One region of the Dactylosporangium sp. NPDC048998 genome, then DNA from elsewhere that is predicted to be linked to it. Evidence: riboswitches for the same ligand, from Rfam matches in the RefSeq annotation. Region 1 holds a riboswitch; each other region holds the start of a gene.
What was found. Region 1 has a riboswitch for cobalamin ahead of cobN (cobaltochelatase subunit CobN). Riboswitches for the same ligand answer to the same signal wherever they lie in the genome.
Positions count from the first base shown of each region.

Region 2: it holds a riboswitch for cobalamin, as region 1 does, so the genes downstream of both, ACGFI8_RS34515 (CbtB-domain containing protein) here and cobN (cobaltochelatase subunit CobN) in region 1, are expected to answer to the same signal.
Region 3: it holds a riboswitch for cobalamin, as region 1 does, so the genes downstream of both, ACGFI8_RS27900 (ABC transporter substrate-binding protein) here and cobN (cobaltochelatase subunit CobN) in region 1, are expected to answer to the same signal.
Region 4: it holds a riboswitch for cobalamin, as region 1 does, so the genes downstream of both, ACGFI8_RS44140 (ribonucleoside-diphosphate reductase subunit alpha) here and cobN (cobaltochelatase subunit CobN) in region 1, are expected to answer to the same signal.

Region 1 is NZ_JBICTV010000005.1:556,831-564,296, reverse strand. Features, by position in the region: gene ACGFI8_RS16390 (histidinol-phosphatase HisJ family protein) at 1-142, shown strand, start outside; gene ACGFI8_RS16385 (lytic polysaccharide monooxygenase) at 156-1,274, opposite strand; gene ACGFI8_RS16380 (TetR family transcriptional regulator) at 1,479-2,060, opposite strand; gene ACGFI8_RS16375 (class I SAM-dependent methyltransferase) at 2,113-2,913, shown strand; gene cobN (cobaltochelatase subunit CobN) at 2,917-6,507, opposite strand; cobalamin riboswitch at 6,567-6,699, opposite strand; gene ACGFI8_RS16365 (precorrin-3B synthase) at 6,778-7,466, shown strand, end outside.
Region 2 is NZ_JBICTV010000022.1:98,887-106,352, reverse strand. Features, by position in the region: gene ACGFI8_RS34540 (AAA family ATPase) at 1-777, opposite strand, end outside; gene ACGFI8_RS34535 (anti-sigma factor family protein) at 1,008-1,682, opposite strand; gene ACGFI8_RS34530 (sigma-70 family RNA polymerase sigma factor) at 1,679-2,188, opposite strand; gene ACGFI8_RS34525 ((2Fe-2S)-binding protein) at 2,291-2,932, shown strand; gene ACGFI8_RS34520 (CbtA family protein) at 2,919-3,737, opposite strand; gene ACGFI8_RS34515 (CbtB-domain containing protein) at 3,755-3,979, opposite strand; cobalamin riboswitch at 4,013-4,148, opposite strand; gene ACGFI8_RS34510 (cyclase family protein) at 4,203-5,027, opposite strand; gene ACGFI8_RS34505 (DUF929 family protein) at 5,241-6,161, shown strand; gene ACGFI8_RS34500 (vitamin K epoxide reductase family protein) at 6,148-6,624, shown strand; gene ACGFI8_RS34495 (YcnI family protein) at 6,704-7,423, shown strand.
Region 3 is NZ_JBICTV010000013.1:195,708-203,173, forward strand. Features, by position in the region: gene ACGFI8_RS27885 (CPBP family intramembrane glutamic endopeptidase) at 1-822, opposite strand, end outside; gene ACGFI8_RS27890 (FtsW/RodA/SpoVE family cell cycle protein) at 1,169-2,578, opposite strand; gene ACGFI8_RS27895 (cytochrome c oxidase assembly protein) at 2,900-3,913, shown strand; cobalamin riboswitch at 4,000-4,173, shown strand; gene ACGFI8_RS27900 (ABC transporter substrate-binding protein) at 4,204-5,181, shown strand; gene ACGFI8_RS27905 (FecCD family ABC transporter permease) at 5,241-6,242, shown strand; gene ACGFI8_RS27910 (ABC transporter ATP-binding protein) at 6,242-7,003, shown strand; gene ACGFI8_RS27915 (helix-turn-helix domain-containing protein) at 7,216-7,466, opposite strand, start outside.
Region 4 is NZ_JBICTV010000047.1:16,194-23,659, forward strand. Features, by position in the region: gene ACGFI8_RS44120 (short-chain fatty acyl-CoA regulator family protein) at 1-939, opposite strand, end outside; gene aceA (isocitrate lyase) at 1,116-2,384, shown strand; gene ACGFI8_RS44130 (RNA-guided endonuclease InsQ/TnpB family protein) at 2,297-3,607, opposite strand; gene aceB (malate synthase A) at 3,762-5,369, shown strand; cobalamin riboswitch at 5,533-5,738, shown strand; partial or broken gene ACGFI8_RS44140 (ribonucleoside-diphosphate reductase subunit alpha) at 5,878-7,466, shown strand, end outside.

The sequences.
Region 1 (7,466 bases):
GGCGGGCGGCGCGGCAGTGAGCTTCGGCAGCGACGCCCACCGCCCGGACATGGTGGCGGCCGGTTTCGCCGAGGCCGCCACCATGGCCGAGTCCGCCGGGTTCCGCCCGGGCCGGCATCCTTACGACCACTGGATCCGGTGACCGGGCGGGCCGGCTACTGGGCGGAGCAGGTCACGGTCGGCGGATTGTTCGTGCCGGACCAGCTGCCGTTGAAGCCGAAGCTCGTACTCTGCCCCGGGCTCAACCGGCCGTTGTAGCTGACGTTGGTGGCGGTGACCGTCGACCCGCTCGTGGTCAGCGTGGCGTTCCACGAGCTGGTGATGGTCTGGCCGTTGGCGAACGTCATCCGCACCGTCCACGCGCTGATCCCGGCCGAGCCTGCGGTGACGGTCACGTCCGCGCCGAAGCCGCCGTTCCACTCGCTGGTCTTGGTGTACGCGGCCGTGCACCCGCCGGCCGGGGCCGGGCTCGACGCCGACGGCGAGGTGGAGCGCGAGGGCGAGGGCGAGGCGGAGGCGGAGCGCGACGGCGAGGCGGACGCCGACGGCGACGAAGAGCGCGACGGCGAGGCCGACGCGGACGGCGAGCCGCTCGCGCCGCCGCCCTGGCCGGTGAAGATCACATCGCTGCACAGGTAGTACGACTGGTCCATGTGGCTGGCCTGCCAGATGGTGTAGATGACGTGCCGGCCGGTGCGGGTGCCGGCGTCGACCTGGGCCTGGTACTGCCCAGCCGGCGCGTACCGCGCGGTGCGCTGGACCAGCTCCAGGCTGTTCCACGTCAACGGCTGCGTGGCCGGGTCGAAGCCCTGCTTGGTGATGTAGATGAGCAGGTAGTCGGCGCCGTGCTGGGCCTGGTCGGTCAGCGTGAGCGTGAACCGGTTCGGCTTCGTGGCGGCGACCCACGGCCCGACCGCGTCCATCGACGCGTAGAAGCCGTTCTGCGTCCGGCCGCCGCTGCACAGCTGGCCGTCGGGAATGGCGGCCTGGTGGTTGCCGGCGACGCCCTCGCGGTACAGGGCGTTCCAGTTCCACATGGTGTTGGGGTTAGCCTGCCACGCCTGGGCACACATCGGGTCGGTGTCGGCCATGTGCGGGTTCTGGAAGTCCGAACCCCAGCGGGCCCAGCAGCCGTAGTTGCGTGACGGCGGGTCGGTGAGCGACCCGTGTGCCGAGGCGGGCTGCGGCCGGTCGAGCACGGCGAGGCCGAGCGCGGTGGTCAGGACGACCAGCGCCCCGACGGCGAGCCGCCGGGCGGTCGTTGCAAGTTGCATCGGTACTCCTCGGGATGCGCGCCCGCCGCCCACGCTCCCGAGCGCGGCGGCGACGCGGCTGACGTCCGATCGGACCTGGATCGGACAACGGTCAACGCGCGCGGCTCCCGCGGGCAGGGTAGCCGTTTTAGCTACGAATGTGAATATCCCAAGGTGATGGTGGCGCCGGCCGCACCCGTGCTGTTCGAGGCCCGGGCCGGCCGCCTAACAACCAGCCAGGACGGTGGCGACGACCCGGCGCACGGCGTCGGGGGTCGGGGGCGTGCCGGTGCGGTCGGCGTAGAGCAGGTGGCCGGAGCCGACCAGCATGGCGCCGAGCGTGTCGACGTCGGCGTCCGCGGCGACGCGGCCCAGGTCGCGCTCCGCGGCGAGGTACCCGGCGAACATGACGGCGGCCTCGGTGAGCACCGGGACGCCGGCCGGCCAGGTCTCGCGCAGCCGCGCGCGCAGCTCGTCGCGGAAGGTGACCAGGGCGACAATCGCCACGGCGACCGAGCCGAACACGGCGGCGAGCGCGCCGCTCACGTTGTCCGTGACGGTGCCGGTGCCGGCGGCGCCGCGCAGGGCGGCGGCCTGGGCGTCCATCCGGTCGACGCGGTCGAGCACGAACTGCGCCAGGAAGGCGTCGAAGTCCTCGAAGTGCCGGTGCAGCACGCCCTTGGCGCAGCCCGCCTCGGCGGTGACCGCGCGGCTGGTCAGGCCACTCGGCCCGTCGCGCAGCAGGATGCGGTCGGCGGCGTCGAACAGCTGCTCGCGCACGTCGCGGATGGCGATGCCCGTCGGCACGGCGGCGCCCCTTCCCGTTGCAGAGTGGGCGATTGCCCACTAGTGTGGGCGCATGCCCACTCCATCGTCGCCCGAAGCCGAGCCCCATCGCCTTCGAACGGTAGCGGAGTCCTTCGGCGCGGACGCCGAGCGCTACAACCGCGCCCGGCCGAGCTACCCGGATGCCCTGGTCGAGCGGATCGTCGCGGAGAGTCCCGGCCGCAGCGTCCTCGACGTCGGCTGCGGCACCGGCATCGTCGCGCGCCAGTTCCAGGCGGCCGGCTGCACGGTGCTCGGCATCGACCCCGATCCGCGCATGGCCGAGGAGGCCCGCCGGCACGGGCTCGACGTCGAGGTGGCCACCATCGAGGCGTGGGAGCCGGCCGGCCGCAGCTTCGACGCGCTCGTCGCCGGCCAGGCCTGGCACTGGGTCGACCCGGTCGCGGGCGCGGCGAAGGCGGCGGCGGTGCTGCGGCCCGGCGGCCGGCTGGCGCTGTTCTGGAACGCGTTCGAGCCGCCGCCCGACCTGGCCGAGGGCTTCGCCGCGGTCTGCCGCCGGGTCGTGCCCGACCTGCCGATGACGCACCGCTGGTCGTTCAGCGGGGACGACTATGCGCAGCTCGCCGCCAGGCCGGCGGAGGCGATCCGGGCCGGCGGCGCGTTCGGCGAGCCGGAGGACCGGCGCTTCCCGTGGGAGCGCGAGTACACCCGCGACGAGTGGCTCGACCAGGTGCCGACGTCCGGCGGCGCGAGCCGCCTGCCGAGCGACACCCTGGCCGAGATCCTCGCGGGCTTCGGCGCCGTCGTCGACGCGGCGGGCGGTGCCTTCACCATGCGGTACACCACCGTCGCCGTCACCGCGGCGCGGAGCTGACCGTCAGGCGTCGTCCTCGAGGTCGCCCTCGGTCTGCAGGTAGACCTCGCGCAGGGCGTCCAGCGTGGCCGGCTCCGGGTGCTCCCACATGCCGCGGTCGGCCGCCTCCAGCAGGCGCTCGGCGATGCCGTGCAGCGCCCACGGGTTGGCGTCGGTGAGGAACTTGTGGTTGTCCGGGTCGAAGACGTAGGACTCGGCCAGCTTCTCGTACATCCAGTCGGCCACGACGCCGGCGGTGGCGTCGAAGCCGAAGAGGTAGTCGACCGTCGCGGCGAGCTCGAACGCGCCCTTGTAGCCGTGCCGGCGCATCGCGGCCAGCCAGCGGGGGTTGACCACACGGGCGCGGAAGACCCGGGCGGTCTCCTCGCTCAGCGTGCGGGTGCGCACGGCGTCGGGGTTGGTGCTGTCGCCGACGTAGGCGGCCGGCGCCCGGCCGGTCAGGGCGCGGACCGTGGCGACCATGCCGCCGTGGTACTGGAAGTAGTCGTCGGAGTCGGCGATGTCGTGCTCGCGGGTGTCGGTGTTCTTCACCGCGACGCTGATCCTGCGGTACGCGCCCTCCATGTCGGCGCGCGCCTCGACGCCGTCGACGCCGCGGCCGTACGCGTAGCCGCCCCACACGGCGTAGACCTCGGCGAGGTCCCGGTCGTCGCGCCAGTTACGGCTGTCGATGAGCGGGAGGATGCCCGCGCCGTACGCGCCGGGCTTGGAGCCGAAGACGCGCAGCGTGGCGCGGCGCTCGTCGCCGTGCCCGGCCGGGTCGTTCAGGTCGGCCTGCACGTGGGCGCGCACGTAGTTGTCCTCGGCGGGCTCCTCGGCGCTCGCGGCGAGCCGGACCGCGTCGTCGAGCAGGGCCACCACGTGCGGGAAGGCGTCGCGGAAGAAGCCGCTGATGCGCATGGTCACGTCGATGCGCGGGCGGCCCAGCTCGGCGAGGTCGATGAGGTCGAGGCTGGTGACGCGGCGGGACGCGTCGTCCCAGACCGGGCGGACGCCCAGCAGCGCGAGCGCCTCGGCGATGTCGTCGCCGGCGGTGCGCATGGCGCTGGTGCCCCACATGGACAGGCCGACGGACTTCGGCCATTCGCCGTGATCCGTCTTGTACCGCGAGAGCAGCGACTCGGCCATCGCCTGGCCCGTCTCCCACGCGAGCCGGCTCGGCACCGCCTTCGGGTCGACGGAGTAGAAGTTACGGCCGGTCGGCAGCACGTTGATCAGGCCGCGCAGCGGCGATCCGCTCGGGCCGGCCGGCACGTACCCGCCGTCGAGAGCGTGCAGCACCATCGTCAGCTCGTCGGTGGTGCGCGCCAGCCGGGGCACGATCTCCTCGGCGGCGAAGCGCAGCACGCGGACGACGTCCGGGTTATCGGAAAGATCCGAAATGTTCGAAGTATCCCAGTCCCGTGCCTCCATCGCGGCGACCAGCTCGCGGGCCTTGGCCTCCGCGGCATCCACCGACAGCCGATCCACGGAGGACTCGGACAGGCCGAGCGCCTCGCGCAGGCCGGGCAGCGCGGCGACCTGGCCGCCCCACATCTGCCGGGCGCGCAGCATCGCCAGCACCAGGTCGACGCGCGCCTCGCCGGTCGGCGCCTGGCCCAGCACGTGCAGGCCGTCGCGGATCTGCACGTCCTTGACCTCGCACAGCCAGCCGTCGACGTGCAGCAGGAAGTCGTCGAACTCGGCGTCGTGCGGCCGGTCGGCGAGGCCGAGGTCGTGGTCGAGGCGGGCGGCCTGGATCAGCGTCCAGATCTGGGCCCGGATCGCGGGCAGCTTCGCCGGGTCGAGCGCGGCGATCGTGGCGTGCTCGTCGAGCAGCTGCTCCAGGCGGGCGATGTCGCCGTAGCTGTCGGCGCGGGCCATCGGCGGCACCAGGTGGTCCACGAGCGTGGCGTGCGCGCGGCGCTTGGCCTGGGTTCCCTCGCCCGGGTCGTTGACCAGGAACGGGTAGATCAGCGGCAGGTTGCCCAGCGCCGCGTCGGACCCGCACCCGGCGGACATGCCGACGGTCTTGCCCGGCAGCCACTCGAGGTTGCCGTGCTTGCCGACGTGCACGACGGCGTGCGCCCCGAAACCAGCATCGGACGAGTCCGCAAGCCAGCGGTACGCGGCCAAGTAGTGGTGGCTCGGCGGCAGGTCGGGGTCGTGGTAGATGGCGACCGGGTTCTCGCCGAAGCCGCGCGGCGGCTGGACCATGACGACGACGTTGCCGCGGCGCAGCGCGGCCAGGACGATGTCGCCGGTGGCGGGGTCGACGAACAGCTCGCCGGGGGCCGGGCCCCAGTGCCGCTCCATCGCGGCGCGCAGGTCCTCGGGGAGGGTGGCGAACCAGGCGCCGTACCGCTCGGCGGAGATGCGCACCGGGTTGCCCCGCAGCTGCTCCTCGGTCAGCCAGTTGACGTCCTGGCCACCCGCGGCGATGAGCTCGTGGATCAGCGCGTCGCCGTCGGCGGGGAAGCCCTCGCCCAGGTCGTACCCCTGCCGCTGCATCGCCTCGAGCAGCCGCACGACGCTGGCCGGCGTGTCGAGGCCGACGGCGTTGCCGATGCGCGAGTGCTTGGTCGGATACGCGCTGAGCATGACCACCACGCGCTTGTCTGCGGCGGCCAGCCCGCGCAGGCGTGCGTGCGCGACGGCGATCCCGGCGACGCGGCCGGCGCGCTCGGGGTCGGCGACGTAGACGGTGAGGCCGTCCTCGTCGATCTCCTTGAACGAGAACGGCACCGTGATGAGCCGCCCGTCGAACTCGGGGATCGCCACCTGGGTCGCGGTGTCCAGCGGCGAGAGCCCGTCGTCGTTACCATCCCACGAGTCGCGGCTGCTGGTCAGGCACAGGCCCTGCAGGATCGGCACGTCGAGGGCGGCGAGCGCGCCGACGTCCCACGCCTCGTCCTCGCCGCCGGCCTGGGCGTCGGCCGGGCGGGTGCCGCCGGCCGCGAGCACGGTCACCACCAGCGCGTCGGCCCGTCGCAGCGTGTCGAGCAGCTCCGGCGGCGCGGTGCGCAGCGAGGCGGCGAAGACCGGCAGCGCGCGGGCGCCCTCGGCCTCGATCGCGTCGCAGAGGCGCTCGACGAACGCGGTGTTTCCGGCCACGTGGTGCGCGCGGTAGTAGATGACCGCGACCGTCGGGCCGTCCGGCCCGGGGCCGCCGGCTGGAGTTGGACGGCCCGAGCGCTCCAGCACGCCCCAGGCCGGGGTCTCCACCGGCGCGGCGAAGCCGTGGCCGGTCAGCAGGACGGTGTCGGAGAGGAACCGGTGCAGCTCGGCGAGGTTGGCCGGGCCGCCGAAGGCGAGGTAGGCGTGGGCCTGCGCGGCGAGGCCGGCCGGCACCGTGGAGTGGCTCATCAGCTCGGCGTCGGGGGCCTGCTCGCCGCCGAGGATCACCACGGGCAGGCCGGTGGCCAGCAGCGTGTCGAGGCCGTCCTGCCAGTCGCGGTACGCGCCGAGGAAGCGCACGACGACGAGGTCGGCGCCGCCGGCGAGCCCGGGCAGGTCCTCGACCGCGGTGCGGGAGGGGTTGGCCAGCCGGTAGTCCGCGCCGCTGGCGCGCGCGCTGAGCAGGTCGGTGTCGGACGTCGACAGCAGCAGGATCACGCCGGGGTCCTCCCTCGGGGTCCGCGCCCCAAGTCGGTCGGGATGGGTCCGGCGGCGGAGAGTCTCCTGGCTCCCGGATCGGCGCTCGCCCCCGGGCCTTCCCGGGGGTATGCACCCCGGTGGCCGTCGTCGCTGGAGGCTCACTCCCCGGTCACAGTGGCGGGACCGTCCCGGATTCGCACCGGGTTCCTCCACACGTCGCCGTGGTACAGCAGGCCCAACTCTGCGCGACGAGCGTGCGCCGCGTCAAGCGCAGGTAGTATCCGGCCCGTGCAGGCTGCCAACGGACGTGACGCCCCCGATCGGTGCCCCGGCGCCGTGCAGGTGCACGAGGCCGCCGACGGTGGGCTGGCGCGGGTCCGGCTGCCCGGCGGGCGGCTCACCGCCGCGCGGCTGGAGGTGCTGCGCGCGGCCGCCGCGGAGCTGGGCGACCCGGCGCTGGAGCTCACCTCGCGCGGGAACGTGCAGGTCAGGGCGCTGCGTCCGGGCGCGGAGCACGAGCTCGCGGCGCGGCTGACCGACGCCGGGCTGCTGCCCTCGGCGTCGCACGAACGTGTGCGCAACATCATCGCGTCCCCGTTGGGCGGCCCCGCCGTCCAACGGCTGGTCGAGGCGTTCGACGCCGGGCTGTGCGCGACCCCCGAGCTGGCCGGCCTGCCGGGCCGGTTCCTGGCCACGATCGACGACGGCCGCGGCGACGTGACCCCGCTGCTCGGCGACGTGGGGCTGCACGGCTCGCGGCTGGTCCTGGCCGGCGCCCCGACCAGCGCCTCCGGCGGCGCCGAGCTGCTGGTCCGGGCCGCCCTGGCCTTCCTGGCGGAGCGGGCCGCGCAGGGGTCCCGGGCCTGGCGGCTGGCCGAGTTGGCGGACGGGCCCGCGCGGGTCGCGGCCCGGCTGCGGGCCGTGCTGACGGGCGAGGACCTCCCGGCGACGGGGCCGGTCGAGCCGGGCGTGTCCGC
Region 2 (7,466 bases), on a different contig from region 1:
CCGCTTGGCGAGCCAGCGCTTGAGGTTCTCCAGCCCGCCGACCTGGTCCAGCCGCACGTCCGCGTCGACGTACTCGAGCACGCCGGCCTTGCGGACCGCCTGCCGCTTCTCCTCGTGCACCACGTCCAGGTCGCTCAGGTCGAGCACGCCGTCGTTGACCATCGCCCGGGCGAACGCGTTCTCCGCCTCGCTCAGCGTGAGCCCGGCCGCCGCCTTGGCGAACTTCTCCCGGCCGATCGGGTCGAGGTCGATGCGGATTCGCCCGCCGGCGGCGTTGCTCGCGATCATCCCCTCCAGCACCCCGCGGATCTCCGCCTCGCTGGGCAGCGGGAAGTCGACGATCGTGACGTCCTTCTCCAGGTCGGCCGGGATCCGCAGGACCGGCGCGACGATGACGAGCGTGCGCGGCGCGACCCCGGCCTTGAACCCCGCCGCGATGTCGCGCAACCGGCGCACCACGGTCGGCAGCACCGGCACGTCCCCGCCGAGCGAGTTGTGCAGATCGCGGAAGACGAACAGGCCCGGCTGCTGGATGCGCAGCACGGTCTCCAGGGCGTTGTCGGGCTCGGTGGTGTACTGCTGGGCCACCCCGTCGGGCTGCAGCAGCCCGCTCGTCGCCGACCAGGTCCAGACCGGCCGCGGGGTGCGCACCAGCGCCGCGTCGGAGGCGACGGCGGCGAGCTCCGAGAGCACCCGGTGCTCCTCGTACGACTCGACGTACAGGACCGGGAACCTGGCTTTCAACAGCTGCGCCAGGTCGTGGCGGAAACCGGTCACTGCGTTGTCCTCTCCTTACCGGCGGCGGGCCCTGCGAAGACCCTAACGGCGGCACCGAGATCAGGTGAGTCCGCTGCTTGCCGCCAGCAGTGTCGGAAACGCGCCACCGGCCGCGCGGCCAGCCCGCCCTGCGAGTACAGCCCCTTACGCTTGCCTGTGGCCTCCACGCCGCAACCATCGGCCACCCGTTTCGCAACCTGACGAAAACCGCCGCCGCGCGGGGTGCCTGGTCAGGCGAGGCGGGCGGAGCCGAGCAGGCTGCCGTCGTGGTCGGAGACCGTGATCGAGTCGACGTTGGACAGCTGGATCGAGCTCGCCCCGGTGACCCGGGCCTGGGCGGTCGTCGTGCGGCCCCAGCACGCCGCCTGCTCGGCCTGGCCGCCGCGACCCAGGACGCGCATCACGTACGGGCCCTCGCCCGGCAGGCCGGCCAGCTCCAGCGACACTGACACGCCCCACTGGCGCGGGACCAGGGTCGCCCGGCCCGACAGGCCACTGCCCTCCGCGGCCACGATCTGGACCACCGTGCCCGCCGGGGCGGTCGCCGAGGGCTGGGCCTGCGGCTGCGCCTGACGGACCGGGCGCAGCGACAGGACGGCCGCGACCAGGGCCAGCACGACGCAGGCCGTAGCCAGCGCGGTCAGCGCGACGACCGGCAGGCGGCGGGGGCGGGCCCGGCGCAGGAGGGCGTCCAGGCCGGCGCGCGACGGGGGCTCGAGCGGCGCCGCCGGGCCCGGCGGCAGGCGTTGCAGCAGCTCCGGTACCGCCGCCAGCCGCCCCACCTCGGCCCGGCACTCGGCGCACGTGGACAGGTGCGCGTCGACCGTGGCCTGGTCGTCGTCGTCGATGCCGCCGAGGACGTACGCCCCGAGCAGCCGGCGAACCGCCTCGTGCCCGCCGGTCACCGTAAGACTCCCATCTCCTCGAACACCGCTCGCAGCGCTCGGACCGCGTAGTACGCGCGCGACTTGACGGTGCCCTCCGGTACCGCCAGGCGTTTGGCGGTGTCGGCGACGGTGCGGCCGTCGTAGTAGACGGACCTGATCACGTCGCGGTGCTCGGCGGAGAGGCGGTCGAGCGCGGCGCGGATGAGCCAGCCCTCGACCAGCGCGTCGACGTTGTCGGGGTCGGCGACGGCGGTGAGCGCGTCGGGATCGGAGACGAGCTTCGGGCGGCGCTGGTCGGCCCGCCATGCGTTGCTGACCACGTTGCGGGCGATGGTGAGCAGGTACGCCCGGGTCGTGTCCCGCGTGACGTCGATGCGCTCGATGTGCCGCCACGCGCGCAGGAGCGTGTCCTGCACGAGGTCCTCGGCGCGGTGGCGGTCCCGTTCGTACCGCGAGACGAAGGCGAGCAACACACCGTAATGCTCGGTGTACAGCGCGGTCATGAGCTCCTCGTCGCGCGTCACGCGCAGCCCCTCTCGACGGCCTCCCCACACGGGTCTACACCACGAGGCCGTTCAAGGTTCAACCAACCGCCGGGATCCCGAGCCGGCGGATAGGGTACGGGCGTGAACCCGTACTTCGTCTGGGAGGACCCCGAGGCCGGGGCCGGCTGGCGCCCGTTCGCCGAGCTGCTCGACCCCGGCGTGGTGGCGGAGCGGGTGGCGGTGTCGCGGCAGGCGCTGGTGGCGATGTTCGGGCTCGCCGAGGACGCAGTGCCGGAGCGCGTGGTCGCGTCCGTGCTGTTCCTCGGGTACGCGTCGCGGCTCCTGTCGCCGCTGCTGGCGGAGTCGCTGGAGGGGACGATCCGCGGGGTGACGCCGGCCGACCTGTGGTGGCGGCCGGTGCCCGGCGGGCCGCTGCCGATCGCCGCGCGGGCGGTCGAGGCGCGGCCGGCCGCGGACCTGTTCGACGTGGCGGTGCTCGGCCTGGTGGCCCCGCTGCTGGAGGTGTTCCGGGCGCGGTTCCGGCTCTCGCCGCAGGTGCTGTGGGGCAACGTCGCCTCCGCGCTGGGCGGGGCGGCCGGGCAGCTGCCGAAGGGCGCGTGGCCGGCCGTGGCGGACCTGCTGGGCAGGCCGCCACTGGCCGGCATGGCGATCGTCGGGCAGGGGGCCGGCGGGCAGGGGTCGCTGCGCCGCCGCAACTGCTGCCTGTACTACCGCATCCCCGGCGGGGGCACGTGCGGCGACTGCGTGCTCAGGCCAGCGTGACCGCCGCGGGGCGCTCGGCGACCCGCGGCCGCTCCAGCAGGCGCTCGGCGAACGTACCGAAGACGAGGCCGATCGCGGCCCACATCAGCAGCTGGGCGCCGACCGCGTACAGGCGGAACTGGTAGAGCAGGTCGGCCGGGAAGCCCGGGAAGATGATCTTCCCGTCGCCGTCGAGCAGCGGCAGGGGCGTCTCGGTCGACTGGTGCAGCTCCTTGTTGGCGTCCAGGTCGCCCAGGTCCGGCAGCAGCGCGAACAGGATGCCGATCGCCACCACGTAGGCGCCGACGGCCAGCAGGGCCGCGTTCCACGTGCCGAACCTCGGGTGCAGCCGGCGGCCGAGCCAGGTCGCCAGGATCATGAGCACCACGGAGGCGCCGGTGAGGACGAGGTACAGCGAGCTGCGCAGCCCGATCGTGGCGTCGTTGCCGACCGCCGGCGGGTTCGTGGGGTACTTCAGGAACGGCACCAGGTAGACCCCGGTGAACGCCGCCGCGGCCACCAGCAGGGCGAGCGGCCGGGCCCGGACACGCCCGACCCGGCCGAGGCAGATCGCATACGCGACGGCGAACAGGGCCCCCATCGCGACGCCGAAGAGGATCAGCGCCGCGCCGATGCCGACGTTCTCCTGGATGGTGCGGCTGAACATCTCGTGCTCGTGCCCCTCGCCCAGGGCGTGCGAGCGGCCTTCCTCGTAGTCGATGGCCTGCTGGATCAGGGGCTCGGCGAGGATCCGGGCGAAGACGAACGCGAGCACGCCGCCGACTGCGCCGGCCAGCACGCCGCGCAGGATGAGTCGCTTTTCCATTGTGGGCGGGCGCCGGCTCAGTGGCAGGGGAAGCCGAGGAAGTGGCGGCCGTCGTGCACGAACTCGTGCACGTGGGCGTCGTTGCCGAAGATCGACACGGCGCCCTGGTCGATGCCGACGAAGTAGTAGACCAGCAGGGCGAGCAGCGCGGTGCCGCCGAGCCAGAACAGCGAGCGGGAGATCGGCAGGACCAGCGGAGTGGTGGTCGCCTGGGGCGTCTCGGCGCCGGAGATGGAGCTCATCGGTGGGCCTCCTTCAGGGATCGTGCGTCCCTCGTCTGGATGGGGCGTCGTGGCGGAGGAGTACCCTGACTCACCGCGAGAAGCGGCTCACAGTGGCGCGACCGTGCTGGACTTGCACCAGCTTCCCTCACACCGTCACACGTCAGACACTAAGAGCCGGGCACTCCTTACGTCAATCGGGCCGGCGCCCGTGAGCACCGGCCCGTGTCGATTCACACACGCATCACACCCGCACGCCCGGCGGGATCACCCCGAAGATGAGGGCGGTCGATCCCGACCCCTTGTGGTTGATGAAGCCGCCGCAGAGCACCGACGCGCCCGTCGCAGGGAAGTGCGCGAGCCCGGCGAGGATCTCCAGGCTGACCCGGTGCCGCTGGTACACCAGCAGCGAGGCGCGGAACTCCGGGTCGGTGCCCAGGTCGGGGCCGAACGTGTCGATCCCGGTGCCGCCGTTGTGGCCGATCCGGCCGGTGTCGATGAACCACTGCACGGTCTCCGGCGCGAAGCCGGGCTGGCGCAGCACGCCGTCGGCGTCGAGGTTGGGGAAGGCCGGGGTCCCCCACTTGTACTCCCAGCCGGTCCACATGATGATCATGGACTCGTCGGGGATGCGGCCGTGCCGGCGCTCCCACTGCTTCACGTCGTTGACGGTCAGCGCGTAGTCGGCGTTGCGCGCGCACTTGTCCCGCACGTCGATCTTCACCGCCGGCAGGAACAGGTCGTTGGGGTCGAGTTCGTCGGCGAGCGGCTCGCCGGCGTTGAAGTGGCCGGGCGCGCCCCAGTGCGTGCCGGTCGCCTCGCCCTCCCGGACGTACTGCAGGTAGTACCCCTCGTTCTCGATCGTGGCGATGGTCTCCAGCGTGAACTCGGGGTCGCCGGGGTAGATGTTCGTCTTCGCCGGGTCGTTGACGTGCGACAGGCTGATGAGGCGGGTCTTGCCGGGGCGCAGCGCGCTGCCGCCGGCGGGGGCCGCCGCGGCGGTCCCGGCGAGCCCGGCGGCGCCGGCGACGGCTCCCCCGGCCGCCGCGAGCAGGTGTCTTCTCTGCATATTTCTCGAATCGTCCCTTCGCATCCGTGCACGACGATGTTCCTGCCGACTGTAGGGCCTTCGGAGCCCCGCATCCGGGACCTTCGACCCGGTCCGGTGCGCGCCCGGTCGCCTACGATCGGTCGTCGGCGGGTGATCTTTCGCGAGATCTGGGAACCTTCGCCGCGTCGCGTGCGACTAAGTGGAATACCGACGGATCCGGAAGGTGGCCGCGTGTCCAAACGGCAACGCGACTCGCGCGAATACGCGCGCCGAATGCGCATGATCCAGGAGCGGTCGAACGCCCGGCGCGGCCGGATGCGCACGGCGTACTCCGCCATCGGCGTGGTGCTGCTGATCTTCGCCGTGATGATCGTGGTCAAGCTCGGCAGTACCGGCGGCGGCCAGGAGGCGCCGAGCGCGCTGCCCACCGGCGCCGCGGCCGCCGAGATCGTCCAGGGGGTGACGACGGTGCCGGCCGCGACGCTGGACTCCGTCGGCAAGGGCTCCGCCCAGGTGCTGCCCTCGGTGATCACCGACCAGCCCCCGCTCACCGACGGCGGCAAGCCGCTCATCCTCTACGTCGGCGCCGAGTACTGCCCGTTCTGCGCCGCGCAGCGCTGGCCGGTGGTCGTCGCGCTGTCGCGGTTCGGCACGTTCAGCAACCTCGGGCTGACCACGTCGGCGGCCGACGACGTGTTTCCGAACACGCCGACCCTGTCGTTCCACGGCGCCACCTACACCAGCCAGTACATCGCCTTCCAGGGCGTGGAGACGAGCACGAACGTGCGCAAGAACGGCACGTACGGGACGCTGGACAAGCTCACCGACGCGCAGGCGGCGGTCGTGCAGAAGTACAACGCGCCGCCGTTCGTGTCGCAGCAGTCCGCCGGCACGATCCCGTTCATGGACTTCGGCAACAAGGCGCTGCTGGGCGGCGCCACGTTCAGCCCCCAACTGCTGCAGGGGCACACGCACGCCCAGGTGGTGAGCGCGATCCAGGACCCGAACAGCCAGCTCGGCGGGGCCGTCAACGGCAACGCGAACGCCCTGACCGCCCTGATCTGCCGGATGACGGGCGACCAGCCCACCGACGTGTGTTCCAGCGCCGCCGTGAAGGCCTTCCAAGGGGAGTTCACCAATGTCGGCAAGTGAAGTCGCGATCGACCGGCGGCTCGTGCAGTCCTGGGTGCCGCTCGCGTCGCTGGTGCTCGCCGTGGCCGGCCTGGGCGTCTCGGTGTACCTCACGATCGAGCACTTCACCTCGTCGACCACCCTGGCCTGCCCGGAGACCGGCGCGCTGAACTGCCTGAAGGTCACCACCTCGGAGCAGTCGGCGGTGTTCGGCATCCCGGTGGCGGTGCTCGGCCTCGTGTACTTCGTGGCGATGCTGGTCCTCTCGCTACCGGCCCTGTGGCGCTCCACGCTCCCCGCGGTCCGCTACGGCCGGCTGGCCCTCGCCTCGATCGGCGTCCTCTTCGTCTTCTACCTGGTCTTCGCCGAGCTGTTCACGCTGAACGCGATCTGCCTGTGGTGCACGGCGGTGCACGTGCTGGCGGTCGGCCTGTTCGCGGTGACCGCGGTGGGCACGGCGTACGCCGATCCGTCGGACCTGTAGTTCCGATCGGGAACTTCGCGGGGATGTGTGGCGACTATCCGCGCGACACATCCCCGGTATCCCGAGAGGAACGCTCGCCATGCGCCTGACCCACGTGGTCCGCACCGGTGTCGCCGCGGCCGCGGCCGTCGCCGCGGCCCTGGCCTTCCCGGCCACCGCCTCCGCGCACGTCACCGTCAACCCGAACACGGCCTTCCAGGGCGGCTACGCGAAGGTGACGTTCCGCGTGCCCACCGAACGCGACGACGCCAGCACCACGAAGGTGGAGGTGGCGATCCCGACCGACAAGCCGATCGTGTCGGTGTCGCTCAAGCCGGTGCAGGGCTGGACGGCGACGACGGAGACCACGAAGCTCGCCACCCCGGTCAAGACCCACGGCGGCGACGAGGTCACCGAGGCCGTCTCGAAGATCACCTGGACCGCGGACGCGAACTCGGGGATCAAGCCCCACGAGTTCCAGGAGTTCGACGTCTCGCTCGGCCCGCTGCCGGAGACGGACCAGATCGTGTTCAAGGCACTCCAGACGTACTCCAGCGGCGAGATCGTCCGCTGGATCGACGAACCCTCGGCCGGTGGCGAGGCCGAGCACCCGGCCCCGGTCCTGAAGCTCACGAAGAAGGCCGACACGACGACGGTGTCGACCACCACGTCGGCTGCCCCCGTGGCCGGCGGCGGCTCGTCGGACTCCGGCGGCAACGGCACCGCGATCGGCCTCGGCATCGCTGGCCTGGTCCTCGGCCTGGCGGGCCTGGTGATGGGCGTCCTGGCCTACCGCCGCGCCCCGGCCCCCGCCGCCTGACTCCTGCTTGACGGGTCCGGACGCGCCGTGTCCGGACCCGCCC
Region 3 (7,466 bases), on a different contig from region 1:
CAGGAACGCGAGCGTGTTGTTCACGGCGTGTATCACGATCGAAGTCTCAAGTCCCCCGGTGCGCCAGGTGATAAGCGACCAGGTGATGCCAAGCGTGACGTAGTAGATGTTCAGCCATATGTCGGTGGATCCGTGAATGATGGCGAACAGGATCGTCGAGACAGTGATGCCGATCATGAGCGCGGTGCGCGGTCCCCGGCCCCAGCTCGCAGCAACGCGGAACGCAAGCCCGCGGAAGCCGTACTCCTCACCCGCGGCTTGTAGCGGCTGGAGGACGAGCGTGATCACGAACAGCCAGAACAGGTCGGACGCGGCCCAGTCCGTCACCTTGTACGGCGATAGCGCCGTGAACACCGTCATGTAGACGGCCCAGACCGGCAGCAGGATGATCACGGCGCGACCAATACGGGCACGACGCAGCTTCGAGAGCACCGAATGCAACGAGGCTCCCTTCACGCCGTAGAGCCAGCGCTGGATGCACATACTCCAGGGGATGAGCAGCGCGATCGACACGAGGTTGCCGAGCTGCATGATCGGCGTGTACTCGGTGCCGCCGGCGATGATGTTGTGGCGGCCGAACACATGGAGGTCGATCTGCCCGCCGGCATATCCGATGATGCCGCCGAAGCCGAACAAGCCGAACAGCACCAGTACGAGCGCGAGCACGCCGCGCCCGATGTGGCGCTTGTCGCCGGCGAGAACGCGGTGGTACTCGACGCCCGGCGGGACAGGTCGGGGGCCACGGCGTCGTTTTCCGGCTTCGACGGTTATGGAGCCCGCGTCCGGCGCGGAGGGCGTGATGAGGAAATCGTTCTGAGTCACGCCCCCATCCTTTCCGGGTGTATTCACGCACGGCAGTCGCACGGGTAATGACTTCTTGATGCGATTCGCGCAGCGCGGTAATGACATATGTCATGGAGCACCACTGAAGGCTTTTTGGGACGTGGATCACGTCCAGGTGGAAGTACGGCGTGGCTCGGATCTCCGTCCGCGTAGCAGAACTCGGCCAGGTGACTGGTATTTAACGCCGTTAACCTCGCGCCTTCGTTCAGCACGACGTCCGAGGCGTCGCCGGGGGAGGCAGACGCGACGCCCAGGCAGCCGCGCCTTGTGGGACGACGCCACCTGAGTTCCGTCTGGTCTCCGGCTCGATCGACCCAGTCGGCCGTCAGCGACGGGTGACTGCCTGGCCGGCGGTCCCGCGCGTGCTCGTGCGCGGTTCGGCCGGCAATGCGGGAAGGGGTGCCCAGAGCAATCGTTCCCATCGCCCCGGTGGGCGGCTGTGCAGCACCTGGGCGGCCGCCGGCTCGGCTCGGGCGAACGACGCGAGCACGCCGACCGCTGCCAACGTTGCGACGAGCGAGGTACCGCCCTTGGAGATGAACGGCAGCGGGACGCCGGTGATGGGCATCAGTCCTATGACCCCGCCAATGTTGATGACGGCTTGGCCGGCGATCACGAAGATGATGCCGGTGGCCACCAGGCGGCGGAAGGTGTCGTCAACCCGGGCGGCGATGCGGAGGCCGGTGTAGGTGAGGGTCGCCAACAGGGCCAGTACCACGAAACAGCCGACGACGCCGAGTTCCTCGGCGATGACGGCGAAGATGAAGTCGTTCTGCGCCTCCGGCAGGTGCCCCCATTTGAGGTGTCCGCCGCCGAGGCCAACACCGAACCAGCCGCCGTTGGCGATGGCGTACACGCCGCGGAAGAACTGGTAGGCGGGCCCGTTGCGGTCAGCGGCAGACGGGTCGAGGAACGTGGTCAGCCGCGCGACCCTGTAGCTCTTGCCGGGCATCGCGATCAACGTGACCATGCCGGCTGCGATACCTGCGAACAGGACGGCGAACACTCGAGTGTGCACACCGGCGACGAACAACATCCCGGTGACCATGACCAGCAGACACGCCATGCTACCGAAATCGTTGAGACCGACCAGACCCAGCAGCAAAACGGTGACCGGCAACAACGGAAAAACGAGGCTGCGCCAGGCGACGATGTCCTTGCCCTTCCGCGCCAGCACGTCCGCCGCCCACACGGCGAGGGCCAACTTGCCCAGCTCGGAGGGCTGCAGTTGCACCGAGCCGAATGACAACCACCGGTCCTGGGCGTACACCGGGCCGAGGTGCAGTGGACGCGGTACACCGTCAGGGTCTGACCGCAGGCGTGCCATGAACTCGAGTGCGTCAACGGCGAACATCGACAGAATGGCCAACCACACCCCGACGGGCGCCATCGCACGGTAGGTGCGTACCGGTAGGCGCTGGCACCACCAGAATGCGCCCAGGCCCACGACGGCCCCAACGCCCTGCTGGACCACCGGCGAGTATGCGTTTCCGGTTCGCCCAAGAGCATCGACGCTGGTAGCCGAGAAGACCATGACCAGCCCGATGACGAGCAGCAGCCCGCTGCACGACAGCAGGAGATAGTAGGAGGCGAGCGGCCGCTGCAGCAGCCCTCGCAGGGTGACCAGGCCACCCCTGACCCGAAGCGTGTTCAGCCCTCCAGCCGCCGGATCAGCGCGATCGGGATGCGCGACCGCAGCAGCCTCTTCAGGCTTGCGTATCGGCTTGTTCGCCAACGGGGACTCCAAGGGACCAACGGCCGCTTCGGCCGGCGCCGGAGACCGCGATCACCACAGCCGCTGGGCCCCCGATGCAGTGTGGGGAAAGACGTCACGCAGCTACGGACGGCATCGTGGTCCCGTCCCGCCAGGTAGACAACGTACAGGCTATTTGCGTGGCGACGCAAATATCTGGCGCCCACGCAGCCGAGGCGCGGTACGAGTCGTTGACGCCATCTGGCTCTCGGATGCCATCCCGCAGACGCCGGCCGCCGCTGTGCATAGAGTTGGCCGCGTCGGGGTCGAAGGCCGCCATGACCAGCAGGAAGGCCAGGACGTATGGCGTCAGTTTTCGATCTGGTCCGCTACGGCGGGCCGCCCGCGCCCAGCCTCGCCGCCGCACCGCACGCGTGGCGGGTCGACCCGCTGGTGCTGGCGGCCGTGCTCGTCGCCGCGGGCGGCTACCTGTTCGGCGTGTGGCGGGTCCGCCGCGCCGGCGGGCAGTGGCCCGTCGCGCGTACCCTCGCCTTCTTCGGCGTGGGTCTGGTCGCCCTCGCGGCGACCACGATGGGCTGGCTCGGCGTCTACGCCCCAGTGCTGTTCTCGGCGTACGCGATGCAGGTGGTCGCGCTGCTCATGGTGGTCCCGCTGCTGCTGGCCCTGGGCCGGCCGATCGAGCTGGCCAAGGCGGCACTCGGGCCGGCCGGGTCGGCGAGGCTCGACACGGTCCTGCACAGCCGCCCGGCCCGCCTGTTCACGGTGCCGGTGGTCAGTCCGCTGCTGCTCGCCCTGATCCCGTTCCTGGTCTTCTTCACGCCGTGGTACCAGGCGACGCTGCAACATCCGGTACTCGCGTCGTTGACCCACCTGGCGCTGCTGCTAGCCGGGCTGGCCGTGCTCGTGCCGATCTGGGAGGCTGACACCATCGCGGCACCCGTGCCGTACCTGCTGGCCCTCATGTTCGCGCTGATCGAGCTGCTCGCCGACGCCGTGCCCGGCATCGTCATCCGGCTCGACACCCACGTGATCGCTGGCGCGTACCTCGCCACCCTTGGCCGCCCCTGGGGTGGGAGCCTCCTGCACGACCAGCAGCTCGGCGGCGACTTCCTGTGGTGCATCGGCGAGGCCGTCGACGTGCCGTTCCTCGGTCTGCTCCTGCTGCAATGGGTCCGGGCCGACGCCCGCGAGGCCCGACGCGTCGACGAGGCACTGGACGTGGCCGGGGCGGACGGCGGCACCGGCGCGCCCGGCGACGAGGACGGGGGGTTCGGCGTCGAGCGGCCCTGGTGGGAGACGGACGCCTCGGTCTTCGGCGACCGGGCCGCCCAGTTCCAGCGTCGCGATCACGACTGAGGCCAAGTCCGGCGGCGTCGAGCCGCTGCCTGCCACGAGGTCGTCAGGGTGGCGCAGGCCATGGTGACGGACGGCGCGCGGTGTGGTTAGGGTGTCCTGGCCGTGGTGTTCGGGAAGCCGGTGTGAGACCGGAGCGGCCCTCGCCACTGTGATCGGGATGCCGGAGGCCACCGCAAGGTCACTGGGCGCGAGCCTGGGAAGGCCGGCCGCCGGCGCACCACCCGTCAGCCAGGAGACCGGCCACGGCACCCGAACGACCCGTCCACGAGGTGCTGGAAGGCGGTCCCGCTGTGCGGTCCCCTGCGTCCTGGCGCGCTCTCGCGCCGCTGTCCGTTCTCATCGTCCTGCTCACCGGCTGCTCCGGCACCGAGCCCCGCGCCACGGCGTCCGCGTCGGCCGGTCCGGTGGCGCTGACCAACTGCGGCACGCCGGTCACGATCAGCGAGCCGCCGGCGCGGGCCGTCACGATGAACCAATCCGCTACCGAGATCATGCTGGCACTCGGTCTGCAGGACCGGATGATCGGCACCGCGTACCTCGACGACCAGGTCCTGCCCGAGTACGCCGCCGCCTACGCCAAGGTTCCGGTGCTGGCCAAGGAGTACCCGGCGAAGGAGAAGCTGCTCGAGGCCGCGCCGGACTTCGTCTACGGGTCGTTCTCCAGCGCCTTCGGCGACGAGGGTGTCGGCGACCGTGGCGAGTGGCAGAAGCTGGGCATCGGCACGTACCTCTCGCCCGCCGGCTGCCCGAAAGAGACCCGGCCGGCGAAGCTGGCGATGGATGACGTGTTCACCGAGATCCGCGAGATCGCCGCGATCTTCGGCGTGCAGGACCGGGCCGAGGCACTGATCAGCGACCAGCAGGCCCGCATCGCGAAGGCCGCGGCGGGCGCCAAGGGGGCCAAGGTGCTGTGGTGGGACGGCGGCAGCGACGCGCCGAGCGTCGGCGCCTGCTGCGGCAGCCCAGGCATGATCATGACGGCGGCCGGGGCCGTCAACGCCTTCGCCGACGTCACCGGCAGCTGGGCGGACACCAGCTGGGAGACCGTCGCCGAGCGCAACCCGGACGTCATCGTGCTCGTCGACGCGAGCTGGGACCAGGCCACGGCCAAGCAGTCGTTCCTGGAAAACAACGCGACGCTCAAAGATCTGCCCGCGGTCAAGGCGAAGCGGTACGTCGTGCTGCCGTTCTCCTCGACCTCGGCGGGCGTGCGCAACGTGCTCGCCGTCGAAGCCCTGGCCCGCGGTATCAGCGGAGCGGGCAGCTGACCGCCGTCACCACCCGCGCGGACGCGGCACGGCCCCGGGCGCTGCGGACGGTGGGAACCGTGGCGGCGGTGCTCGTGCTGGCGGCTGTTCTGCTGCTGTCGGTGGGCACGGCGGTGACGTTCGGGCCCGCGGACCTGTCGCAGGGCACGGTTTGGGCCGTCATCGCCGACCACCTCGGCCTGATACACGCCGACGTGCCGCTGCTGCGCGACCACATCGTGTGGGAGCTGCGCCTGCCGCGGGTGCTGGGCGCCGCCGTTGTCGGCGCCGGGTTGGCCTCCTGCGGGGCGGTCATGCAGACGGTCACCCGCAACCCGCTCGCCGACCCGTACCTGCTCGGGGTGTCGTCCGGGGCTTCGCTCGGCGCGGTCGCCGTCCTCGTCCTCGGCATCGGCACGGGGGTCATGGCGCTCTCCGGCGGCGCGTTCGCCGGCGCGATCGCCGCGTTCGCGCTCGTGATCGCCGCCGCCGGCCGGAAGGCGGTCCTGCGACCGACCCGAGTGGTGCTCGCCGGCGTCGCCCTCGCCCAGCTCTGCGCCGCGTTGACCTCGTTCGTGATCATCTGGGTGGCGGATCCGCACGCCACGCAGAGCATCACCTTCTGGCTGTCCGGATCCCTCGCCCGCGCCGACTGGACGGCCCTGGCCTGGGCCGCGCCGGTCCTCGCGGTCGCGCTCACCCTGCTCCTGCTACACGCCAGAGCGCTCAACGCGTTCGCGTTCGGCGAAGAGGCGGCCGCCACCCTCGGCGTCGACGTCGGCCGGGTCCGATGGCTGCTGCTGATCACCACCGCCCTGCTCACCGCGGTCCTGGTCGCGGTGAGCGGCGCGATCGGCTTCGTCGGTCTGATCCTGCCGCACGCCGCCCGGCTACTCACCGGCCCCGACCATCGGCGGCTGCTGCCGGTCGTCGTGCTCGCCGGGGCGATCTTCCTGATCTGGGTGGACACCGCCGCCCGGACCCTGTTCGAGCCCCGCGAGCTGCCGGCGGGCGTGCTGACCGCCCTGCTCGGGGTGCCCGCGTTTGTCGTCCTGCTGCGCAGGCGGGAGGTGAACGGCTGATGCTCGACATCCGCGACGTGTCGTGGGCGGTGCCAGCCGCCCGCATCCTCGAGGACGTGACCTGCGCGGCGCCGCGCGGCAGCCTGGTCGGCCTGCTCGGCCCCAACGGCTCCGGCAAGACCACCCTGCTGCGCGTCGTCGCCGGCCTCACCCCACCGACGTCCGGGACGGTCACCCTCGACGGCGACGACGTCACCGTGCTGCGCCGGGCCGACGCGGCACGACGGATGGCGCTGCTCGCGCAGTACACCGAGACCGATCTCGACCTGACCGCGCTCGACGTAGTGCTGCTCGGCCGCACCCCCCATCGCCGCTCCCGCTGGTCCGACAGCGACACCGACCGGGCGGCCGCCGCCGACGCGCTCGAACAGGTCGGCATGACCGCCTACGCCCACCGCACGTGGCAGACGCTGTCCGGCGGGGAACGCCAACGGGTCCAGCTCGCCCGCGCGCTGGCCCAGGAACCGCACCTGCTGCTGCTCGACGAACCCACGAACCACCTCGACATCGGCCACCAGCTCCAGCTGCTCCACCTGGTCCGCCGCGCCGGCATCACCACCTTCGCCGCCCTGCACGACCTCAACCTGGCCGCGATGTTCTGCGACCTCGTCGTGGTCCTGGACCGCGGCCGGGTCGCCGCGTCCGGGCCACCGCTCGACGTGCTGACCCCCGCCCTCCTCGCCGACGTCTACGGCGTGGACGCGCGGGTTACCGTGCACGACGGACACCCGGTCATCACCTACCGGCGACCGGCAGCATGAACGTCCTGCTGGTGGCCCGCTCCGTCACCCACCACGGCGGCCACCGGCTGCCTCTTCCCGTGCAACCTCGGCCCGCTCATCATCGTCCACCCCGACGACATCTGGTACGAACACGTCGACGCTGAACGAGCTGTCCCGGATCTCACCGTACGGGCCCTAATGGTATGTCCTGGCACCACCTCGATGTTCAGACGGCAGCTCAGAAGAAGGCACTACCAGGCCGTTACGTGGGTGACGCGGATGAACCTGACAGGCTCGCTGCCGTCGTTGCGGTAGCCGTAGTCCCGGTCGGTGGCGAGCCGCGCTGATGCACCCGCGTCGAGAACCGTGTCGTCGTGGCCGTCGGCGATCAGGGTGAGTACACCACTGATGACCAGAAACAGCTCTTCGCTGCCGGGCGGGTCCGGCTCTGCCCGGTAGGAGTCCCCGGGGACGAGAATCCAGTCCCACAAGGCTGCCGAGG
Region 4 (7,466 bases), on a different contig from region 1:
CACGCCTCGCGCCCGCGGGCGTTGCAGCGTGCTGAGCCGGTGGCAGACCGTCTCCCAGCCCATCGCGAAGTGCTCGGTGAGCAGATCGATGTCGTACCGGCGGGTTTCCGCGGCGGTCAGGAACTGCTCGTACGGCAGGATCAGCGCGGCTGCGAAATAATTCGCAAGGCCGACCCTGGTGAGGATCTGCGTCTGCACGTCGTCGAAGTGCTCCTCCTCGACGAGCTCGTCGATCACGTCCGCATATTCCAGCAGCGCCAGCTGTGCGGCCATCCGCATCGCTTCCTGTCCGGCGCGCAGGGACGTGGACAGGTGCAGGGTCCGGCTGTGCGGCTGGTAGCGGTGCAGGTCGCCGCCAAGCGATTCGGCGTCCTCGGGCGAGACCCGCACGCCGTGCTGCTGGGCCAGCCGGTCCTCGAGTCCGGCGCGGACCTCGCCTCGGCGCAGCCGCATGCGCGCCGCGAGCGCTTCGGCCGCCTCGTCGAGGTGCGGCACGTAGTTCTGCCGCCGGTAGAAGAAATCGGTCACCTGGTCGTGCGGGCTGCGGCCGAACTGGCCACGGTCGCCGACGAGCTCGGTAAGCTGGTCGGCGACCTGGCGGTACCGGCGGTGCAGCTCGATCACCGAATCGGCGAGTTCCGGCAGCCGGGAAGCGAGCTCGGTGAGATCCGCGATGCTGCCCGCGCCGCCGAGCGCCTCCCGCAGGCCGGCGACCAGTTGCAGGGTGTCGTGGGGAGCGAAGAAGGTCGGCTCGACGCCGAAGAGCTCGGTGATACGGATGAGCACCGGGGCGGTCAGCGGCCGGATGTCATGCTCGATCTGGTTGAGATAGCTGGGCGAGATGCTCAGGTGGCGGGCGAGGTCCGTCTGGCTCAGTCCGCGCTCCTCCCGCAACCGCCGCAGCCGCGCGCCGGCGAAAATCTTGGCGATCGCTCCCACCTCCAGCAGCTACATCCCCTACGTCCAGCTATAACACCGATGTCAATCCAAGTCTTCACAAGTTAGCGATTTGGCCGCACAACTTTGCAGGACTTGGCTGTTTCCGTCCCTCGACCGGCCGATCACGCCCGTGTGACCGTGGGGGTGTAACCCATCAGCGATCGAGGGGGCACACGATGGACGCAGTGGAGCAGTTGCGGCAGGAGTGGCAAGCCGACCCGCGATGGCATGGGGTACAGCGCAGCTACGGTCCGCAGGACGTGGTGCGACTACGCGGCGCCATCCAGGAGGAGCACACCCTGGCCCGCCGCGGCGCGGAGCGGCTGTGGCAGTTGCTGCACGACGAGGACTACGTCCACGCGCTCGGCGCGCTCACCGGCAACCAGGCCGTGCAGATGGTCCGCGCCGGGCTCAAGGCCATCTACCTCTCCGGCTGGCAGGTCGCCGCGGATGCCAACCTCGCGGGCCACACCTACCCCGACCAGAGCCTGTATCCGGCCAACTCGGTGCCCGCGGTCGTCCGCCGGATCAACAACGCCCTGCTGCGCGCCGGGCAGATCAGCACGGCCGAGGGCGCCGACCCGCAGACCGACTGGCTGGCCCCGATCGTCGCGGACGCCGAGGCCGGGTTCGGTGGCGTGCTCAACGCGTATGAACTGATGACCGCGATGATCGTGGCGGGCGCGGCCGGGGTGCACTGGGAGGACCAGCTCGCCGCCGAGAAGAAGTGCGGTCACCTCGGCGGCAAGGTGCTCATCCCCACCGGGCAGCACATCCGGACCCTGCAGGCGGCCCGGCTCGCCGCCGACGTCGCCGGCGTGCCGTCGCTGATCGTCGCGCGCACCGACGCGCAGGCCGCGACGCTGCTGACCACCGACGTCGACGAGCGAGATCGGCCCTTCGTCACGGGTGAGCGCACCGCCGAGGGGTTCTACCGGTTCCGCAACGGCGTCGAGGCGTGCATCGCCCGCGGCCTGGCCTACGCGCCGTCCGCCGACCTGCTCTGGATGGAGACCAGCACGCCGGACCTCGAGGTCGCCCGCCGGTTCGCCGACGCGATCAAGCGGCGCTTCCCGGACCAGATGCTCGCCTACAACTGCTCGCCGTCGTTCAACTGGCGCAAACACCTCGACGACGCGACGATCGGGAAGTTCCAGCGGGAGCTCGGGCACATGGGGTACAACTTCCAGTTCATCACCCTGGCGGGCTTCCACGCCCTCAACTACTCGATGTTCGACCTGGCCCGCGGCTACGCCGCCGACGGCATGCCCGCCTACGTCGCGCTGCAGGAGCGGGAGTTCGCCGCCGAGGCCGACGGCTACACCGCGGTCAAGCACCAGCGCGAGGTCGGCACGGGCTACTTCGACCTGATCAGCACCGTGCTCAACCCCGCGGCCGAGACGACCGCCCTGCGGGGGTCCACCGAGACGGAGCAGTTCGCTTGACATCCTCCCCTCCCTAAAGGGGAGGGGATTCCCTGGGTCGCCCCAGGGGTTTCCTGCTTCACCGCCGACCGCCCCGTCCGGGAGGACTCCCGTTGAGGTCTTACACCAGCTCCACAGGCCGTCACCGCCAGCCCGGCGGCCAGAAGGTTGCGTGCCGCGTTCACGTCCCGGTCGTGGACGGTGCCGCACCGGCACGTCCACTTCCGAACGGTGAGCGGCATCTGTTCGGCCAGCGCGCCGCAGGCCGAGCACAGTTTGGAGGACGGGTACCAGCGGTCGACCACGATCACCTCGCGGCCATACCAGTCGGCTTTGTACTCCAGCATGGTCCGGAACTGCCGCCACGCCGCGTCCGAGATGGCACGGGCCAGCGTGCGATTCTTGACCATGTTTCGGACGGTCAGGTCCTCGATCACGATCGTTTGATTGTCACGAACGAGCCGAGTGCTCAGCTTGTGCAGATGGTCGCGCCGCCGGTCGGCGATCCGGGCATGGACGCGGGCGACCTTGACCCGAGCCTTCGCCCGGTTGCTGGAGCCCTTCTCCTTGCGGGCCAGGTTCCGCTGGGCGCGGGCCAGCCGCGCCCGGTCGGCGCGCTCGTGCCGCAGGTTGGGGATCTTCTCCCCGGTGGAGAGGGTGAGGAGGCTGTCCAGCCCGGCGTCGACCCCGACAGCGGTGTCCACCGCCGGGGCGTCGGGGATCATGTCGTCGCAGAGCAGGGACACGTACCAGCGCCCGGCCGCGTCCTGCGACACGGTCACCGTCGACGGCGACGCCCCCTCCGGCAGCGGCCGGGACCACACGATGTCCAGCGGCCCGGCCATCTTCGCCAAGATGAGCCTGCCGCCACGGAACCGGAACGCGCTGGTGGTGTACTCCGCCGACCGCCGGGACTTCTTCTTCGACTTGAAGCTCGGGTAGCCGGCCCGGCCGGCGAAAAAGTTCGCAAACCCGGACTGCAGATGCCGCAACGCCTGCTGCAACGGCACCGACGAGACGTCGTTGAGGAACGCGAGTTCCTCGGTCTGCTTCCACGCGGTCAGCATCGCCGAGGTCGCGTTGTAGTTGACCCGCTCCCGCCGCAACGTCCACGCCTCGGTGCGGGCCGCGAGGGCCAGGTTGTAGACCTTCCGGACGCACCCGAACGTCCGGGCCAGCTCGGCGGCCTGCGCGCCGGTCGGGTAGCAGCGGTACTTGAACGCCCGCTTCACCGTCCTGGACACGCCTCACATCTTGGCCGATCTATTTTGTGGACCTGCGGTGACACGCGGGCAGACGCCGATCCGCCATGGCGGCGCATCAGCTTTCCTGTCCTGCTCCGCAGGGGTTCCGTTTCCTCCCCCGCCTGAAGGCGGGGGTCTCCACGGAAGGAATCCGATGAGGTACAAGATCATCGGCCCGCCGGCCGAACGATACGACGAGATCCTCACCGCCGAGGCGCTGGACTTCCTGGTCGCCCTCGACGAGCGCTTCGCGGCTCGGCGGGCGGCGCTGCTGGACACCCGGCGGGCCCGCCGCGCCCGGTTTACCACCGGCCAGCTGCCCGACTTCCTGCCGGAGACCGCCCGGATCCGCCAGGATCCCACCTGGCGGGTGGCACCACCCGCGCCGGGGCTGACCGACCGGCGGGTCGAGATCACCGGCCCGCCCGACCGCAAGATGACCGTCAACGCCCTCAACTCCGGCGCGCGGGTCTGGCTGGCCGACTTCGAGGACGCCACCGCACCGACCTGGCACAACATCATCGGGGGGCAGCTCAACCTGATCGACGCGCTGGATCGGCGGATCGACTTCACCGACGAGCGCGGCAAGCGGTACGTCCTCGGCGACGACCCGGCCACGATCGTCGTCCGGCCGCGCGGCTGGCATCTGGTGGAGAAGTGGATCGCGGTGGACGGACGGCCGATCTCGGCCAGCCTGGTCGACTTCGGCCTGTACCTCTTCCACTGCGCGCGGCGGCAGCTCGACGCCGGTTCAGGGCCGTACTTCTACCTGCCGAAACTGGAGGACCACCGAGAGGCCCGGCTGTGGAACGACGTCTTCGTCTTCGCCCAGCAGTATCTGGGCCTGCCGCAGGGCACCATCCGGGCCACGACGCTGATCGAGACGATCACCGCCGCGTTCGAGATGGAGGAGATCCTGTACGAGCTGCGTGAGCACTCGGCCGGGCTGAACGCGGGCCGCTGGGACTACATCTTCAGCATCATCAAGAACTTCGGGCAGTGGACGGACTTCGTCCTGCCCGACCGTTCCGACGTCACCATGACCGTGCCGTTCATGCGCGCCTACACCGAACTGCTGGTGCGCACCTGCCACCGGCGCGGCGCACACGCGATCGGTGGCATGGCCGCGTTCATCCCGAGCCGGTCGCCGGACGTCAACGAGGCGGCCGTCTCCCGGGTGCGGGCGGACAAGCAGCGTGAGGCCGGCGACGGGTTCGACGGGTCCTGGGTCGCCCACCCGGGCCTGGTCGAGGTGTGCCGGGACGAGTTCGATGCGGTCCTGGGCGACCGTCCGAACCAGCTCGACCGGCTTCGCGACGACGTCGTGGTCACCGCCACCGACCTGCTCGCCGTCGACAAGACCCCGGGACAGGTCACCGCCGACGGACTGCGGTCCAACGTCGCCGTGGCCTTGCGGTACGTCGACGCCTGGCTCGGCGGCACCGGCGCGGTGGCGCTGTGGAACCTCATGGAGGACGCGGCGACCGCCGAGATCGCCCGCTGCCAGGTGTGGCAGTGGCTGCACCACCGCACGCCGCTCGCCGAGGGTGGCTGCGTCACCGACGATCTGGTCCGGTCGCTGCTGGCCGAGGCCCTGGCCGACCTGGTCGCGGGGCGCGAGGGGCCGGACCGCGACCGCGCCGTGGCGGCGGCCGGTGTCCTCGAGCGCACCGCGCTGCAGGAGTCCCTTCCGCCGTTCTTCACCACGGACGCGTACGCCCGGCACCTCGCACCGTCCAGCCGGTCCGGAGCGGACGGCTGACGAACGACCCAAGTTCACGCATCGACGCCGGTGACGCTGTGACGTTCACCGGCGTCGCGCTGTCACGCAGCCGGCCAGTTTGGTTCCACCCGCCGGAGTGACGCAGCACACGCGACACGCCGGCACATCATCTGGTGTTGTGCATTCGCAGGCGTACCCATATATGGTGTTGACCGCAGCTGGTCCGGCCGCCTGTCAGGGTGGCCGGGGCAAGAGGGAACCCGGTGCGAATCCGGGACTGCCCCGCAGCGGTGAGTGGGAACGACCGCCGTCACACAAGCACTGGGCGCGAGCCTGGGAAGCGACGGCCAGTAGGCACGAGCACGACGCCCGCGAGTCCGAAGACCTGCCAGCGCGCCGCGCACCGACCGGTGCGCGGCGGTCGAAGGCCGCGCGGGACGGCCGACGCCATCAGCCGGGCCCGCGCCGCATGCCGCCGCGGGGCTCCGGCGGCGTCTCCCCGCGCGTCCGGCGACCTCGCCGATGGGTGTGAGGAGAGGGGATCGCGATGCGGGTCCGGAAACGCAACGGCGACGCCGAGGCGGTCGACGTCAACAAGATCGTGCGGGCCGTCGAGCGGTGGGTCGCCGACCTCGCCGACGTGGACCCGCTGCGGGTCGCCACGAAGACGATCAGCGGGCTGTACGACGGCGCGACCACCGCCGAGCTGGACCGGCTGTCGATCCAGACGGCGGCGGAGCTGACCGGCGAGGAGCCGCAGTACTCGAAGCTCGCGGCGCGGCTGCTGGCCGCGTTCGTGGACAAGGAGGTCCGCGGGCAGGGGGTGGCGAGCTTCAGCCAGTCCATCGCGTACGCGCACGGGCTGGGGCTCGTCGGCGACGACACGGCCGAGTTCGTGACCCGCAACGCCCGCAAGCTCGACGACGCCGTGGACCCGGCCGGGGACCTGCGCTTCGAGTACTTCGGGCTGCGCACCGTCGCCGACCGGTACCTGCTGCGCCACCCCGAGACCCGCCTCGTCGTGGAGACGCCGCAGTACTGGCTGCTGCGCGTGGCCTGCGGACTGTCGGCGAACCCGGGCGAGGCGATCGCCTTCTACCGGCTGATGTCCAGCCTCGCCTACCTGCCGAGCTCGCCGACGCTGTTCAACTCGGGCACCCGGCACACCCAGATGTCCTCGTGCTTCCTGGTCGACTCGCCGCGTGACGAGCTCGACTCGATCTACGAGCGCTACCACCAGGTCGCGCGCCTGTCGAAATTCTCCGGCGGCATCGGCATCTCGTGGTCGCGGGTGCGCGGGCGGGGTGCGCTGATCCGGGGCACCAACGGCAGGTCGAACGGGATCGTGCCATTCCTCAAGACCCTCGACGCCGGGGTCGCGGCGGTCAACCAGGGCGGCCGGCGCAAGGGCGCGGCCTGCGTGTACCTGGAGCCGTGGCACCCGGACGTCGAGGAGTTCCTGGAGCTGCGGGACAACACCGGCGAGGAGGCCCGCCGCACCCACAACCTCAACCTCGCCAACTGGATCCCGGACGAGTTCATGCGCCGCGTCGAGGCCGACGAGGACTGGTCCCTGGTCGACCCCTCCGACGCACCCGAACTACCGGACCTCTACGGCGAGGACTTCGACGCGGCGTACCGGGTCGCCGAGAAGAAGGCGGTCCGCACCGTCAAGGCGCGCGATCTGTACGGCAGGATGATGCGCACCCTCGCGCAGACCGGCAACGGCTGGATGACCTTCAAGGACCCGTCCAACCGCCTGTCCAACCAGACCGGGGCGCCCGGCAACACCATCCACCTGTCAAACCTGTGCACCGAGATCGTCGAGGTCAACAGCGACGACGAGACGGCGGTGTGCAACCTGGGCTCGATCAACCTCGGCGCGCACGTCACCACCGGCGGCGTCGACTGGGAGAAGCTGCGCGACACGGTGCGCACCGCAGTGGTCTTCCTCGACCGGGTCATCGACATCAACTACTACCCGTCGGCGCAGGCGGCCGCGTCCAACCCGCGCTGGCGGCCGGTCGGGCTCGGCCTGATGGGGCTGCAGGACGCGTTCTTCGCGCTGCGGCTGCCGTTCGACTCCGCCGCGGCGCGCGAGCTGTCCACCCGCGTGCAGGAGGAGATCTTCCTGAC